One region of the Shewanella sp. HL-SH2 genome, then DNA from elsewhere that is predicted to be linked to it. Evidence: predicted binding sites of a transcription regulator. Region 1 holds the regulator's gene; the other holds the start of a gene.
The links. Region 1 encodes ArgR, which controls arginine synthesis, uptake and breakdown. Its sites were predicted from a motif close to ANTGAATANNTATTCANT; they were not measured.
Positions count from the first base shown of each region.

Region 2: a site for ArgR is predicted at 3,218-3,235, ahead of argC (N-acetyl-gamma-glutamyl-phosphate reductase). Genes of this name have one in related genera too.

Region 1 is NZ_CP195035.1:1,400,585-1,408,384, forward strand. Features, by position in the region: gene ACRWP9_RS06120 (ferredoxin--NADP reductase) at 1-194, shown strand, start outside; gene ACRWP9_RS06125 (Fe(3+) ABC transporter substrate-binding protein) at 370-1,377, shown strand; gene ACRWP9_RS06130 (ABC transporter permease) at 1,466-3,097, shown strand; gene ACRWP9_RS06135 (ABC transporter ATP-binding protein) at 3,099-4,127, shown strand; gene ACRWP9_RS06140 (Dyp-type peroxidase) at 4,248-5,186, shown strand; gene argR (transcriptional regulator ArgR) at 5,368-5,838, opposite strand; gene ACRWP9_RS06150 (META domain-containing protein) at 6,003-6,419, opposite strand; gene ACRWP9_RS06155 (hypothetical protein) at 6,518-6,808, shown strand; gene ACRWP9_RS06160 (GNAT family N-acetyltransferase) at 6,805-7,359, shown strand; gene ACRWP9_RS06165 (hypothetical protein) at 7,367-7,792, shown strand.
Region 2 is NZ_CP195035.1:755,363-763,162, reverse strand. Features, by position in the region: gene ACRWP9_RS03280 (argininosuccinate synthase) at 1-213, opposite strand, end outside; gene ACRWP9_RS03275 (ornithine carbamoyltransferase) at 291-1,196, opposite strand; gene argB (acetylglutamate kinase) at 1,208-1,987, opposite strand; gene argC (N-acetyl-gamma-glutamyl-phosphate reductase) at 2,014-2,994, opposite strand; gene argE (acetylornithine deacetylase) at 3,259-4,410, shown strand; gene ppc (phosphoenolpyruvate carboxylase) at 4,566-7,214, shown strand; gene ACRWP9_RS03250 (DUF1439 domain-containing protein) at 7,214-7,750, shown strand.

The DNA of each region.
Region 1 (7,800 bases):
GCATTCCCGATGCGATTAATAATGGTCTGTTACAACAAAAAGCGTCATTAACGATTAATGCAGAAGACTCTCAAGTGATGATTTGTGGTAATCCTGGGATGATTTCTGATGCACAAACCGCACTATTAGAATTAGGGTTAACTAAAAACCTAAGAAGGGCTCCCGGGCAAATAACAGTAGAGAAGTACTGGTAATAAGCCACAGTGTTATATGCTTGCAGTACTGAGCGAGATCTAAGTCAACATCAATACAAATTTAATAAAATGCGCTTGCTCCTTTTGTGCTGATCATTTACCCTTGTCGCGATTGATAACTATTATCATTGTTAGTTGCTTTTGGCAGTTTAAGTCAACCAAGGAGAATGTGGAAATGAAAATGGTACAAGGCACTGCGATTTTAGGGTTAGCATGTTTAGCCAGTTCTGTAATGGCGGATGAGGCGTTAACTGTATATTCATATCGACAAGCCTTTTTGGTTGAACCTATCCTAGAGCAGTTTACTCAAAGTACTGGTATTCAGGTCAATGTTGTATTTGCTAAAGATGGTATTGCAGAACGGATTGAACGTGAAGGCCGTTTGTCTCCAGTTGATGTTGTATTAACCTCTGACTTTTCTCGTTTAATGGAATTAGTTGAAAAAGATCTTGTCTCTCCAGTTAATAATGATGTGATTAATAGCAATATTCCTGAGGTTTATCGTTCACCTAAGAATGATTGGTATGCACTAACTATGCGCGTACGTAATGTGTACTCTTCAAAAGAGCGCACAGGCAAGATTGATATCGATTATGAAGACCTAGCTAAACCGGAATACAAAGGTAAAATTTGTACTCGTAGTGGTAAGCACCCATACAATGTAGCTTTGGTTGCCTCTATGTTCGCACATCATGGCGAAGCAGAAACTAAAACCTGGCTTACAGGCGTTAAAGCTAACTTAGCGCGCAAACCCCAGGGTAATGATCGCGACCAAGTGTTAGCGGTTAAAGAGGGGATGTGTGATGTTGCTATTGGTAATAGTTATTACTATGGCAATATGATGATGGACGAGAATCAAAAAAGCTGGGCTGAAGCCGTTGAGATAAACTTCCCTAATCAGGCTAACAGAGGTGCACACATCAACGTATCTGGTATGGCGCTAGCTAAGTTTGCGCCAAGCAAAGATAATGCAATAAAATTAATGGAGTTTTTAACCTCTAATGTTGCTCAGCAAGCCTATGCAGAGGTTAACATGGAATATCCGGTTAAAGCTGATGTGAAGCCATCAAAACTTGTGGCATCATGGGGCGAATTTAAAGCAGATTCACTTCCTATTTATAAATTGGCTGAAAATCATCAAGCGGCAGTGAAGCTACTAGATGAAGTAAAATTCGACCTTTAATATCAATATTGATATTACGCCAGTTTTTGCATTGTCACTCAATACGGTGTCGAGGATTACACCGTATTGATTTAACTGGATAGTTGTTATGATTTTAGGTTTATCCAGAAGCTGGTCGCTTACTGGTTACTTAATAGCGGCGGTGATCACACTGCCGCTTATTGCATTAATAGTGCAAGCCACATTTCCCGATGAAGCTGTTTTTAAGCATCTGTTTGAGACTGTACTTCCAACCTATATTGCTAACAGCTTATTGCTAATGCTACTGGTGGGTATTGGCTCGTTAGTCATTGCCGTACCTGCAGCATGGTTTGTTGCCCGCTGTGATTTTCCAGGGCGTCGATATTTTCAATGGTTATTGCTATTACCTTTGGCTATGCCAGCCTATATAGTCGCCTATGTTTATACTGATATGCTGGACTATGCAGGTCCTGTACAACGTGTCTTAAGAGATTTGTTTCAGTGGAGTTCTCCACACGATTATTATTTTCCTGCTATTCGTAGTCTAGGTGGTGCAGCGATCATGTTATCGTTAGTGCTGTTCCCTTATATCTATTTATTGGCTCGTACTGCTTTTATGGAGCAGTCTTCTAGTTTATTACATGCATCGCGCATTATGGGGTCTAGCCCTTGGCGTAGCTTTTGGCGGGTAGCTTTACCTATGTCACGTCCAGCGTTGGCGGTAGGTGTGGCACTGGTTGCAATGGAAACCGCTGCCGACTACGCCACCGTAAGCTATTTTGCTGTGCCAACATTAACCACGGCGGTATATGACACTTGGCTGGGCTATGGCAGTTTAACTGCGGCAGCCAAATTGTCAGCGATTATGCTGTTAGTGATTTTTACTATGGTCGGTGTTGAGCGGTTTGCCCGGCGCAAGCAAGAATTATTTCAAAAGCAATCAGCACTTAGCGATAGTGATAGGTATCAACTAAAAGGAATTAAATCTTTTGCAGCTTGGGCGTACTGCAGTGGATTATTACTGTTTGCATTTTTATTACCCTTTATAATTTTGAGCGCTTATGCCATCGATTATTTTGACCAAAGTTGGGATGCTCGTTTTTGGCAATATAGCTGGAATAGTTTGTACATAGCGGTACTCGTTAGCTTAATATGTTTATTATTAGCTTTAATATTGATGTTCGTACGTCGAGTGAGTCCTAGGCAATCAGACTCTCTACCATCACGCTTAAGTAGCACTGGTTACGCCTTACCTGGCACAGTTTTAGCTATTGGTGTGCTAGTACCTTTGACCTATTTAGATTTTGCGGTTAATGATATTTATGACTGGTTTGGCGCTCGCGGCCCTGGTTTGTTTTTTACGGGTAGTGTTTTTGCGATTGTATTTGCATTCACGGTGCGTTTTTTAGCGATAGCAATTGGTAGCCTTGAGAGCAGTTATAAGCGCATATCACCATCGTTAGATATGGCCAGTATTACTATGGGCCAAAAGCCTATACAGCTACTAATGCGTGTTCATTTGCCATTATTGCGCAAGGGCTTATTGGCTGGTGCGCTACTGGTGTTCATTGAAAGTATGAAAGAGTTGCCCGCAGCGCTATTATTAAGGCCAATTGGCTTTGAAAATCTAGCGACCTATGTATTCCAATTTGTGTCTGATGAAAAGCTCGAGCATGGCGCTCTGGCAGCTATTGTAATTGTATTTGTTGGACTTATTCCGTTGATTTATCTTAACCGTTCATTGGAGCATACTCGCTAATATGTCGACTCTCACCATCGAAAATGTCTTCAGTGATTACCAAGGACAAGTGATTTTAAACGGGCTTAATCTTACCCTGCAACAAGGTGAAATAGTCGCCTTGCTGGGTCCCAGTGGCTGTGGGAAAACCACCTTACTTCGCGCTATTGCAGGTTTGCAGCCGATTAGTCAGGGCACAATTCAAATCAATGGCAATACCCTTACCGGTGATGGAATATTTATACCTAGTGAGCTGCGTGGGGTAGGGATGATTTTTCAAGATTATGCCTTGTTTCCTCACCTCAATGTGGCCGATAACATTCTTTTCGGCGTCAAAGGTTTGAATAAAATTGAGCGTCAAGCGCGTTTAGATGAAATGCTAGAGCTAGTTAAGCTAAACGGCTTAGGCCAACGTTACCCCCATGAGTTGTCTGGCGGGCAGCAACAACGTGTATCTATTGCACGCGCACTGGCCTATGAACCCCAGTTACTCTTGCTTGATGAACCTTTTTCTAACATTGATGCTCAAGTGCGTAATGAAATGATGCTTGAAATAAGAAGCATTTTGAAACTGCGTAATGTCAGCGCTGTATTTGTCACCCATAGCAAAGATGAAGCATTTGTATTTGCTGATAAATTAGCCCTATTTAAGCAGGGTGCTATTATTCAACACGGCTTGGCTGAAGATCTTTATGCGTACCCTACTGACCGTTACGTTGCTGAGTTTTTAGGTTCTGGTAATTATTTACCAATACGAGTGACAAATAGTCAGCAAGTATCATCACCCATTGGTTTACTGCAAAGTAGTGCAGCTATAAATTATCCTGTAGATTATCAAGGGCACTTATTACTTAGACCGCAACAAGTTGAACTGGTTGCTGATGATAATGGCGTCGCCACTATCATAGATAGAAGGTTTTTAGGAACGGTTTGTCATTATTGGGTCAAAGTTGAAGAGCATTGTTTGGAAGTAAAAAGCCAAATATTACAGTTATCGCCAGGGCAAAAAGTTAATTTATTTGCACCAACGCACCCCTTGGTTATTTTTTGATTTGTGTTATTGAAAAATTATTTTATGATGATTATAAGAGTTTCAATTGATTGAACACTGAATTAAATCGTTCAGTTTAAGTCTTCCTTTCCGATAACAATCTAGGTGGTTTGTTTCAATATGGATAATCAGGTTATGCCGCGCGAGCAATTAGGGATATGTGCTGAAGGTAATTTACATAGTATTTATTTGATGTTTAATGCCAATGACGGCGTTGAAGATAAACTGCGTCCTTCGATTGCTAATGTAGCGCAATATATCTATGAGCTAACAGATCAATATGCTGATAGTGCCTTTAATGGCTTTGTTGGTATTGGGGCTAATTTTTGGGATACATATTATCCGCAGGCCCGCCCCGCACTGTTAAAACCTTTCCCAGCAATGAATGAGGGGAATCGTGATGCACCGGCTATCGAATATGATTTATTTGTTCATATTCGCTGTGATCGTTTCGATATTTTGCACCTGGTAGCCAATGAAATTAACCAAATGTTTGAAGATTTGGTTGAGCTGGTTGATGAGGAGCGCGGTTTCCGTTTTATGGATAGCCGAGATTTAACTGGCTTTGTTGATGGTACTGAAAATCCTAAAGGTCGTCATCGTCAACAGGTTGCTTTGGTGGCAGAGGAAGATCCTGAATTTAAGTCAGGTAGCTATATCCATGTACAGAAATTTGCTCACAATTTAAGTAAGTGGCAACGTTTGCCTGTTAAGAAGCAAGAAGATATTTTCGGCCGGACTAAACAAGATGATATTGAATATGAATCTGCCGATAAGCCGTTAACCAGCCATACCAAACGGGTTAATTTAAAAGATGCTGATGGCAATACTATGGAAATTTTACGTCAAAGTATGCCATACGGCTCAGTTAAAGAGCAGGGACTTATGTTTATCTCTAGCTGCAAGACACCTGATAACTTTGAGCAAATGCTACGTAGCATGATTTATGGTGATGGGCATGGTAACCATGACCATTTAATGCTGTTTACTAAAGCATTAACCGGGTCATCTTTTTTTGCACCTTCACTGGATTTTCTCACCCAGTGGGAAGAAGAGTAATGTCTACGGTAGATGAGTAGCAGCTGTCATTAATAATGATTATTAGCCGTCGCTGTTAACAAAAATACCCAATAAAAAAGCAATGCCAAAGCATTGCTTTTTTATTAGGTATTTAGTGGCAAGCATTGATATTTCGGGATTCAATGATAGCCAATAGCTGCTTTTTAGTATAACTAAGCAGTTACTCAGTGAAGTTAAACAGAGACTTAACCGTTTCAAGCGTATCATCAATTGTTTTGATGCTTGAAGGGCTAATAAAGATAGTATCGTCACCGGCAATAGTGCCTAGAATACCCTCAGGTTTGCCTATTGAGTCTAATAACCGGGCAATTAACTGGGCGGCACCAGGGCTGGTACGTACCACTATCATTGCTTGGTTATGGTCAACATCAAGTACCAAATTCTTCAGCGGGCTGCCTGCAGTTGGCACGCCTAATTCAGCAGGTAAGCAATAAACCATTTCTTGTTTGGCATTACGGGTTCTTACTGCGCCAAATTTGCTCAGCATTCGCGATACTTTAGATTGGTTAATATTGCCAAATCCTTCAGCCTGAAGCGCATTAACGATTTCACTTTGGCTGCCAAAGCGTTCTTCTTTTAAGATTGCTTTAAATGTTCTGACCAGATCATCCTGATTTTTATTGGTTGGCATATTGTATTTTCTTCTTATAGTTGTTATTCAAAAAAACGCTACATTTTGAATAGAAATGAATCTTGAGTCAAGAAAAATCCATTTTTTGTGAATATAAATTCAATTTAAAGCACTGTGTGAAGTGTAGTAAATAGTTTACTTAGTCACAAGTTGGGAAGGTTAAGCTATTTGTTTAATTTGCTTAGCACCATAATGGTTTGGCCGCTTTTATTGACTAAACGTAACTTATTTTGATTAAGCTTGGCGCTATAAACTAAAGGCAGTGCTTGCATCACTCTTTGTTCTTGTACCATAAGTGCTTCGATACAAGCTTTGCGAGTTGAGCCCGCGGGTGAAAGCGTCAGCAAATCATTTTTAAGTGAATATTGACCCATAAACGGATTACAACTAGTGTTGCCTGTTAACTGACCGTTGTCAGAAAAAACTAATTTTGCAGGACTGTAATCAATAGTTGGTTCTGACAGCACGGATTCAATATGCCACTGGCCAACAAGTGTTGTGGTGTTATCAATATCTGAATAACTTTGGCATGCGCTTAATGAAAAAATAACTGCTGCGGCGCCTAAAAAATGCTTTATCATGTTTACTGTATTTGCCTAAATTGCTTCAATTGAAGCTATTCTACTTGATACTGTGTCAAAGTGATAACACGTCATCGGCCTATTAGTGAGAAATCGATATGATTAAATGGTTAAAAGGGCTTCATTACTTAGGGTCATTACTGTTATTTGCTGGCAGCTATTTACTGATTTTTACCGAATCTAGCCAGCGTGCTCAGGGAATGTTGATGGTGGCGAGCATTATTGGCCTAGGTTTAACAATGATGACGCCCTATCCTGTAGCATTAGTCATCGAATGGGCTAAAAAACAAGATACTGCTTTAGCTAAGCCTCCGTCAGTTGAAAGTGATAAAGCTGAAGCACCTAAATCTGAAAATTCCCCATCCGACAAGCCGCAGGAAAAAGAGTGATTCTATATCGCAAAGCCAATCTCGCGGATGTCTCGCAGTTAGTCGAGCTAGAACGCACCCATGTTAATGCTGAGCTAGGCCAGTTTGATCCCAGTCTTCAAGGGCAGGCTTTAACGGCTGCGCAAGTGACTTTATTAATCAATCAACATTGGATCATGCTGGCGCTAGATAACCAGCAGATTGTCGGTTACGTTATTGCTGCTAAATGGGACTTCTTTGCTAAACAAGCACTGTACCAAAAAATAATTCAAAAGCTGCCGCAATTAGACATTGAACGTGATGGTGTTAAATTAGCGCTTACTCAAACCAATAGTTGTCAATATGGACCAATATGGATAGCTGAACAGTATCGTGGCCAAGGCATTTTTGCTCACTTAGTTAATCATATTGCCGAGGCGGTGAGCAGCAAGGTTAGATATTTAGTTGCCTATATTGCTGAAGATAATAGCCGTTCCTTCAGTGCCCATACTCAATATGCCGATATGCAAGTTGTCGATTTCTTTAGTTTTCAACAGCGTGATTTTTACTTGTTAGTTCGAGTGATTTATTGAGATAAAAATGCTGAATATACCGCCTAAATTTGATGAGTTGTTTGCGCCTTATCTTGGATTGCGTTTGAGTGCATTCGATAACGCCAAATTAGTTGTCGCTGTGCTAGCGCAACATCAATATAAATATCATGCCGCTGAGATAATATTAATCACCAATAACACGGTTCACTCGACACCGCGTTATGCCATTAAGTGGTTAGGGTTAAGTGATAATCAAGAAAGTGATGGCTGTGATAATGAATGTCATGAGATGGATTATTGCTGGATAGATTGTGGCAAGATAAATCAATATGAAGTAGGATTTAGCCTAATTGATCCCATAGATGTACAAGGCAGCAATATTCAAGTCGTGAACACAATCACTGTACCGATTATGACCATGCAGCAAATCGGTTTTATGTGCGTCGAAAGCGCTCATTTTGATCACTGCTGATTGCCGAT
Region 2 (7,800 bases), 650 kb from region 1:
AACGATGTAGCATTCTGATGCCCCTGAAGCGATGGCCTTTTCGTGTAAGCCCACTAATTCCTCTTCGCCTTGACCTACGTCGGCACAAAAGGCCACGATTTCACAATCATCATAGGTTTCTTTTAACCATGGGATGATGGCTGAGGTATCTAACCCGCCTGAATAAGCGAGGACGACTTTTTTAACGCCGGTTTTTTTCACTGCACTAGACATGTTTATTTTCCTACAATCGATTACGTATATTTTGATATATGAATAACGCCAATGGCATTACTGACTTAATCATCAGACTAACTTAATAAGGTGACCAATACTGCATTTTGAGCATGCATACGGTTTTCCGCTTGATCTAAAATTAATGAACCTTTGCCATCGATAACTTCATCAGTTACCTCAACACCACGGTGAGCAGGCAAACAGTGCATAAAATATTTTGCACCCGCTTTAGTCATTAATGCTGCATTAACTTGGTATGGGCTAAAGCGCTCTTTAATTTCAGCTAAAGAGGTTTCATCACCCATTGAAATCCAGGTGTCGGTATAAATGGCGTCATGGCCTTCAATCTGATTGATATCAGTAGATAATGTCAGCTTACCACCATTTTGTGCTGCTAAAGCTTGTGCCTCGGTAACCACCAATGCATCAGGAAAATACCCTTCAGGGCAAATCACTGTCATGGTTAAGCCTAAAATAGCTGCACCATATATCAATGAGTGGGTGACATTATTGCCATCCCCTACATAGGCTAATCTCGCCTGACTAACATCATCAAACTTTTCTGATAATGATAAAAAGTCTGCCAATGCCTGGCATGGGTGATATAAATCAGATAACGCATTAATAACAGGTACACTTCCGTACTGAGCTAATTTTTCTATTGTACTGTGCAGGTATGTTCTAGCGACAATGGCATCGGCCCAGCATGAAATATTAGTGGCAAAATCCGCCACAGATTCGCGTTCACCTAAAGCACCGTTTTGTTGGTCAAGGTACAAACAATGACCACCTAACTTGTTGATGCCAATATCGAAGCTTACTCGGGTGCGCAGTGATGGCTTTTCAAAAAGCATCACAACGCTTTTTCCATCTAAAGCGCGACGGTACTCAGCTGGGTTGGCTTTAATTTTTTTAGCTAGCGCTAAAATATCCAGTAACTGAGTTTGAGATAACTCTTTTATCGACAACAGGTGCTTCATAAACTACTCCATTAAGGCTGTATTTGGGTCCCAATGGACCCACCTTGTGCTAATGTTTTTAACTGTTCAGTATCTTGCCAAGAAGCAACTAAAACCGGCTTGCCCATCCATTGAGCCACTTCTAAAGCGGCTTCAACTTTGACTTTCATGCCTTTTTCAATCACGCCTTCAGCGATTAAGGTATCAATTTGGCTTTTATTTAAACTTTTAATCACTTGCTTGTTCGCATCCCACACGCCTGACACATCAGATAACAGCACTAAAGTACCGTTAACTAATTTGGCCAATGCGGTTGCTGCCTGGTCTGCATTAACATTGAGCATTTGGCCGGCATCTGAAATGGCGATTGAGCTACAAATCGGCAGCCAGCCCTGCTGTAAAATAAAGTTTAAGTAGCTAGCGTCATTCGGGGTCACTTCGCCCACTAGTCCTAAGCGCTCATCTTTAATGTTCGCTTTAACCACATTACCATCGCCCAAACTCATGCCTACACTGACAACACCCGCTTTCGCTGCTGCTGCTTGTAAGGTTTTGTTCGATGTGCCCGCTAATGCGCCTACTACAATGCCAATTTGATCGGCTGGGGTTACGCGTAAACCGTCAAGCTTGATAATCTCTTTACCGTTTGCCGTTAATTGCTCATCGACTAAGCAACCACCACCGTGAACTAAAACAATTTTCTGCCCTGCTGCGGTCATGTCTTTAATTGCTGACATTAAATTAGCCATACCGGTTTCGGTTTGCAGTAATGCGCCACCCACTTTAAGTACTAAAACAGAATTAGTTGTCATTTTTTTATCCTTGTTTTATTTAGTGATTAAACGCCAAAGTGGATTTTGATGCACTGTAAACCTTGGCTTGCAGCACCTTTCATTAAGTTGTCAATCGCACTGGCAACTACTAAATAACCACTGTTTTCGTCGTATTTCCAACCTAAATGACAGTTTGGTGTCAGTACCACATCGTCTACTTTAGGGAATTGATTATGCTTAACCGTCACAATCGGTGAGCTGTCATAAACGCTATAGGCTTTAGCGACATCCGCTTCTGTGGTCCCAGGCTTTAACTGCACGGTAATTGTGGCCAAAATGCCACGCTTAAAATTACCTAAATGCGGGGTAAATATCACTTCTTGGCCTAATTGCGTGGCAATTTCAGGCTGATGTCTGTGACCTAATACACCATAAGGTGTCAGGCTGACTTCACAAAAACTGGTATGTAAATGCGCTTTACGTCCCGCTCCTGTAACACCACTTACCGCATTAATTACTGGGTAAGCAGCAGTAAGCAAAGGCTTCAAAGGTTTTAGTGCGGTTAATGATGCTGTTGGGTAACAGCCAGGCACGGCAATCATTTTAGTTTGCTTAATTTGCTCGCTATTCCATTCAGCTAAGCCATAAACTGCATCTGCAAGTACGTCTGGGTGAGTATGTTCAAAGCCATACCACTTAGGGTATTGCGCGACATCAGCAAAACGATATGCACCACTTAAATCAAATACAGCTAAGCCTTTTTTATAAAATTCAGCGGCTAATTCCAAACTAATTGAATGCTCTGTTGCCAATACTACGGCATCTGCTTCAGCAATAATTGTCGCTTTAGCTTCGTCAGTTAATGGAGCAAGCACATAAGGCATATGACTATACACTGGGTAAAGATCAGCTAGCTTACGCCCTTTATCTAAACTGCCCTCAGACACATACAACCCCTGAACCGATAAATTAGCGTCAGCATTTATCAAAGACGTAATTTGTGCACCTGTGTATCCACTGGCACCAATAATTGCGATATTTTTCATTATGTTGTTATCTTTTGTTGTCATAAATGGAAGTGTTAGCATAGTACATTTAGACGGGGGACGTCTAATCTAGAACTATCGTCGCAGGAAGTTCTTGCTGATTATTGGTATATTGGATTTAACAGTAAAGTTACACATATTTATTATCATTGCTTACATTCTAGTTGTAGTGCCTTAGTCATCTGTTTGCTAGACTAGCACACAATAATTTTTATGCAATATTATTGAATAAGTATTTTAATAGTTTCAGACACAGGACAACTAATGAGTACACTACCTGACCTAAAAAGTGCTTTTACACAGTTAATTGGCACACCATCTATCAGCGCGCTTGAGCCAGAGCAAGATATGAGTAACCATGCAGTTATTGCCTTGTTACAAGATTGGTTCAGCGAGTTAGGCTTTAGCTGCGAAACTCCTACGGTTGCAGACTCACGCAATAAACAAAACCTTATAGCCCGCATTGGCCAAGGGGAAGGTGGCTTATTATTAGCCGGCCACACAGACACCGTACCTTTTGATGAAGGTCGTTGGAGCCAAAGCCCGTTTGAGTTAATAGAAAAAGATAATCGTTGGTACGGCTTAGGCACCTGTGACATGAAAGGTTTTTTTGCCTTGGTACTTGAAGCGCTAAAAGACATGCCTCTAGCAGACTTTAAACGCCCACTGACTATTTTTGCCAGTGCCGATGAAGAAACCACTATGAGTGGTGCCAAAGCATTTGCCGACTCAAAGGCAATTGCACCTGATTATGCGGTAATAGGCGAGCCCACCAGCTTAAAACCTGTGTATATGCATAAAGGGCACTTAGCTCAAGGTATTCGCGTTATTGGCCGCAGTGGTCATTCATCTGACCCCGCCCGCGGATTAAACGCCATTGAAGTAATGCATAAAGTCATGGGCCAGTTATTGAAACTTAAACAGCATTTAAGTGAAAACTATCGCGAAGATGCTTTTACCGTTCCCTACCCTACAATGAACTTTGGCCATATTCACGGTGGTGATGCAGCTAACCGCATTTGTGGTTGTTGTGATTTACACTTAGATATTCGTCCTTTACCAGGAATGGAATTGGCCGATCTTGAACTCATGGTGCTGAATTATTTAAGTGATATCAGTAAAGAGTACCCTGGCAGTATTAGTATCAGCACTTTATATCCAGGCGCTGAATCGTTTGCCGGTAAAGCAGACAACCCATGGACAAAACTGGTTGCTGAATTGTCAGGCCATGAAGCTGAGGTAGTTAACTACTCAACCGAAGCGCCTTACATTAATAAGTTAGGCTGCCAAACCTTAGTTTTAGGACCTGGGAGTATTAATCAAGCCCACCAACCCGATGAGTTTATTGGCTTAGAATATCTCACGCCGACAGTAGAATTGATCAAAAAGATGATTTATCACGCATGCATTAAGTAATTTTCAACCAAAAAACCGTTAAAACCGCTTTTGTTGAAATTTTTTAACGAAATAAAATTACCAAACGCGGTGTTTGTGTATTGACCGAATACTGTACGATGGTTATTGTGATAGATAAGTAGTACAAGTTTAACCGAGTTTACTTTGGAGTATGTATGGCAGAGCAAGTGGCAGATATGTATGCCTCACTGAGATCGAATGTGGGACATTTAGGCCAAATTTTAGGTGAGACAATGCAAAGCCATCTTGGTGATGCATTTCTTGAGAAAGTAGAACAAATTCGAATTCTTGCAAAACAGGCACGCAAAGGCGATGAATCCTCTCGCGAGCAAATGTTAGCATTGTTGACCTCACTTCCAGATGAAGAATTAGTGCCGTTTGCTAAAGCGTTTAACCAATTTTTGAACCTAGCTAACATCGCCGAGCAATACCACACCATAAGTCGTAATTGCGATGAGTTAGTCTGTGTGCCAGACCCAGTAGAGCAACTGCTTGGTCGCATTCTTAATACTGATTTAGATGAAAATGATGTGATTAATTGCTTGAAGCAATTAGAAATCGACTTAGTGTTAACTGCTCATCCAACTGAAATATCTCGTCGTACTCTGATCCAAAAATATGCTGCGGTTGTCGATTGTTTAACAGATCAAGAAAACAGCCAACTGTCAGACCGTGAGCGCAACCAAAACAACTTACGTTTACGTCAATTGATTGCCCAAATTTGGCACACCAATGAAATTCGTAGCGAGCGTCCAACACCTGTAGATGAGGCTCGTTGGGGCTTAAGCACGATTGAAACCTCTCTATGGCAGGCTATTCCCGACTTTCTACGTCAGTTAAATGATCAAGTAGAGCAGCGCACAGGTAAAGAATTACCGATTAATATCGCCCCTGTTCGCTTTTCTAGCTGGATGGGCGGCGATCGCGATGGCAACCCATTTGTTACTCACAAAGTCACCCAAGAAGTATTAGACCGAAATCGTCATGCTGCTGCACGTTTGTATTTAAAAGACATCGTTGCCTTAGTCGGTGAATTATCTATGGAGCAAGCAACGCCAGAACTGCTTGAACTCACTAACAATAGCAATGAGCCATACCGTGAAGTGTTACGCCAATTACGTTGTAAACTGCGTAAAACAATTGATTACTTGAACATTCGACTTGAAGGTCGTTTTCCTGATGTTGATACCAGTGAACTGATTTGGCAACAAGCGGATCTGCAAGCGCCATTAGAACTGCTTTATAACAGTTTATGTGACAGCGGCATGAAATTGATTGCCAATGGATTACTGCTCGATATTTTACGTCGTCTAGCCAGCTTTGGTATTCATATGCTGCGTTTGGATATTCGCCAAGATTCTACTCGTCACAGCGATGTGATTGCCGAGCTGACCCGTTATTTAGGTTTAGGTGATTACAATCACTGGGATGAAAATGAAAAGCAAGCATTCTTGCTGCGCGAGCTCACTAATCGTCGTCCTTTAATTCCGGCTAATTGGCAGCCAAGCGAAGATGTTGCTGAAGTCATCAAAACCTGTGAACTGATTGCCAAACAGCCTAAAGAGTCTTTGGGATCATATGTTATTTCAATGGCGGGTAAGCCATCAGATGTGTTGACTGTTTTATTGTTATTAAAAGAAACTGGTTGCAGCCATCCAATGCGCGTAGTGCCATTATTTGAAACCTTAGAAGATTTAACCAATGCCGCTAGCTGTATTGAGTCTTTATTGAATATCGATTGGTATCGTGGATACACCAAAGGCATGCAAGAAGTCATGATTGGTTATTCTGACTCAGCTAAAGACGCCGGTGTGATGGCCGCTGCCTGGGCGCAGTATCGCGCACAGGAGCAGTTAGTCGCAGTGTGTAATAAAGCCAACGTCAAACTGATGTTGTTCCATGGCCGTGGGGGTTCAATTGGACGTGGGGGCGGGCCTGCTCACAAAGCCATTCTATCTCAACCGCCGGGTTCAGTAGATGGCCGTATCCGTGTGACTGAACAAGGTGAGATGATCCGCTTTAAATTTGGCTTACCAAAATTAGCGGTACAAAGTTTAGCGCTTTATACCTCAGCCGTAATGGAAGCCACTTTATTACCGCCACCTGAGCCGAAAAAAGCTTGGCGTGATTGTATGCAGCGGATTGCCGATGAATCTGTGCTGCATTATCGCGGTATCGTACGTGAAGAAAAGGATTTTGTGCCTTACTTCCGTGCAGCAACACCAGAAGTTGAACTGGGTAAATTACCATTAGGTAGCCGCCCAGCTAAACGCAAAGTTGATGGAGGCATTGAAAGTTTACGTGCTATTCCTTGGATATTTGCCTGGTCACAAAACCGCTTAATGTTGCCAGCTTGGTTAGGTGCAGGTGAAGCACTCAATGACGCTATTCAGCGTGATGAACTAGCATTACTGCGTGAAATGGAAGCCGAGTGGCCATTTTTTGAAACACGAATTTCTATGCTAGAAATGGTTTACATGAAAGCAGAGCCTAACTTAGCCCGCTATTATGAAAACTGTTTGGTGAAACCTGAACTACATCATTTAGGTGAGAAATTACGTCAACGATTACAACTGGGTATTGATACCGTATTGTCATTAACTGAGTCAGATGAGTTAATGTCGCATACTCCCTGGAATCGTGAATCAGTAAAACTTCGCAATCCTTACATTGATCCATTAAACTTCCTACAAACCGAGCTATTAGCCCGTACACGTAAAGAAGCTGAGCCTTCTAAGCACGTACAACTGGCGCTAATGCTTACTATCGCGGGCGTTGCCGCAGGCATGAGAAACACTGGTTAATGAAAACACTAAAGCTGATTTTTATCAGTGCCTTGCTAGTACTGACAGGTTGTGCCAGTCAGTACAGCATTACTGAAAATGAGATAGAAAATTACCTTAATAAAGAGATGCATTTTGAGGTAAAGCAAGGTAACCAAATTATTGGTATTAATTTGGTGCTTAACGACATGCAAGTCAGCTTAGGTGATAAACCTAATACTATGGGATTAACGGCAACGACTCTTGTGCGTATTCGTAATCCTTTAATGCCAATTAGCGCTAAGCTTAAAACAACGTTTGAAGCACAGCCTTGGTATAACAGCGAAACTAAAAGTATCTATTTACGCAATTTGGATTTAGTTAATGTCAGTGCAGATCCGGCCGATTTAGAGCAAGCACTGACAGCCATTACCCCACAGGTAATGAGCTTCTTACGTGGGTTTCTAGAAAGTCAGCCGGTTTACACCCTTGATATGAATGATTCAAATCAAGCGTTAATGGCCAAAATGACCAAAGAGCTCGCCGTTCAAAAAGGTAAATTGGTAGTTAAGTTTTAAGGCCAAAAAGTATGACTCAATGAAAGCGCCAATAGGCGCTTTTTTTGTTC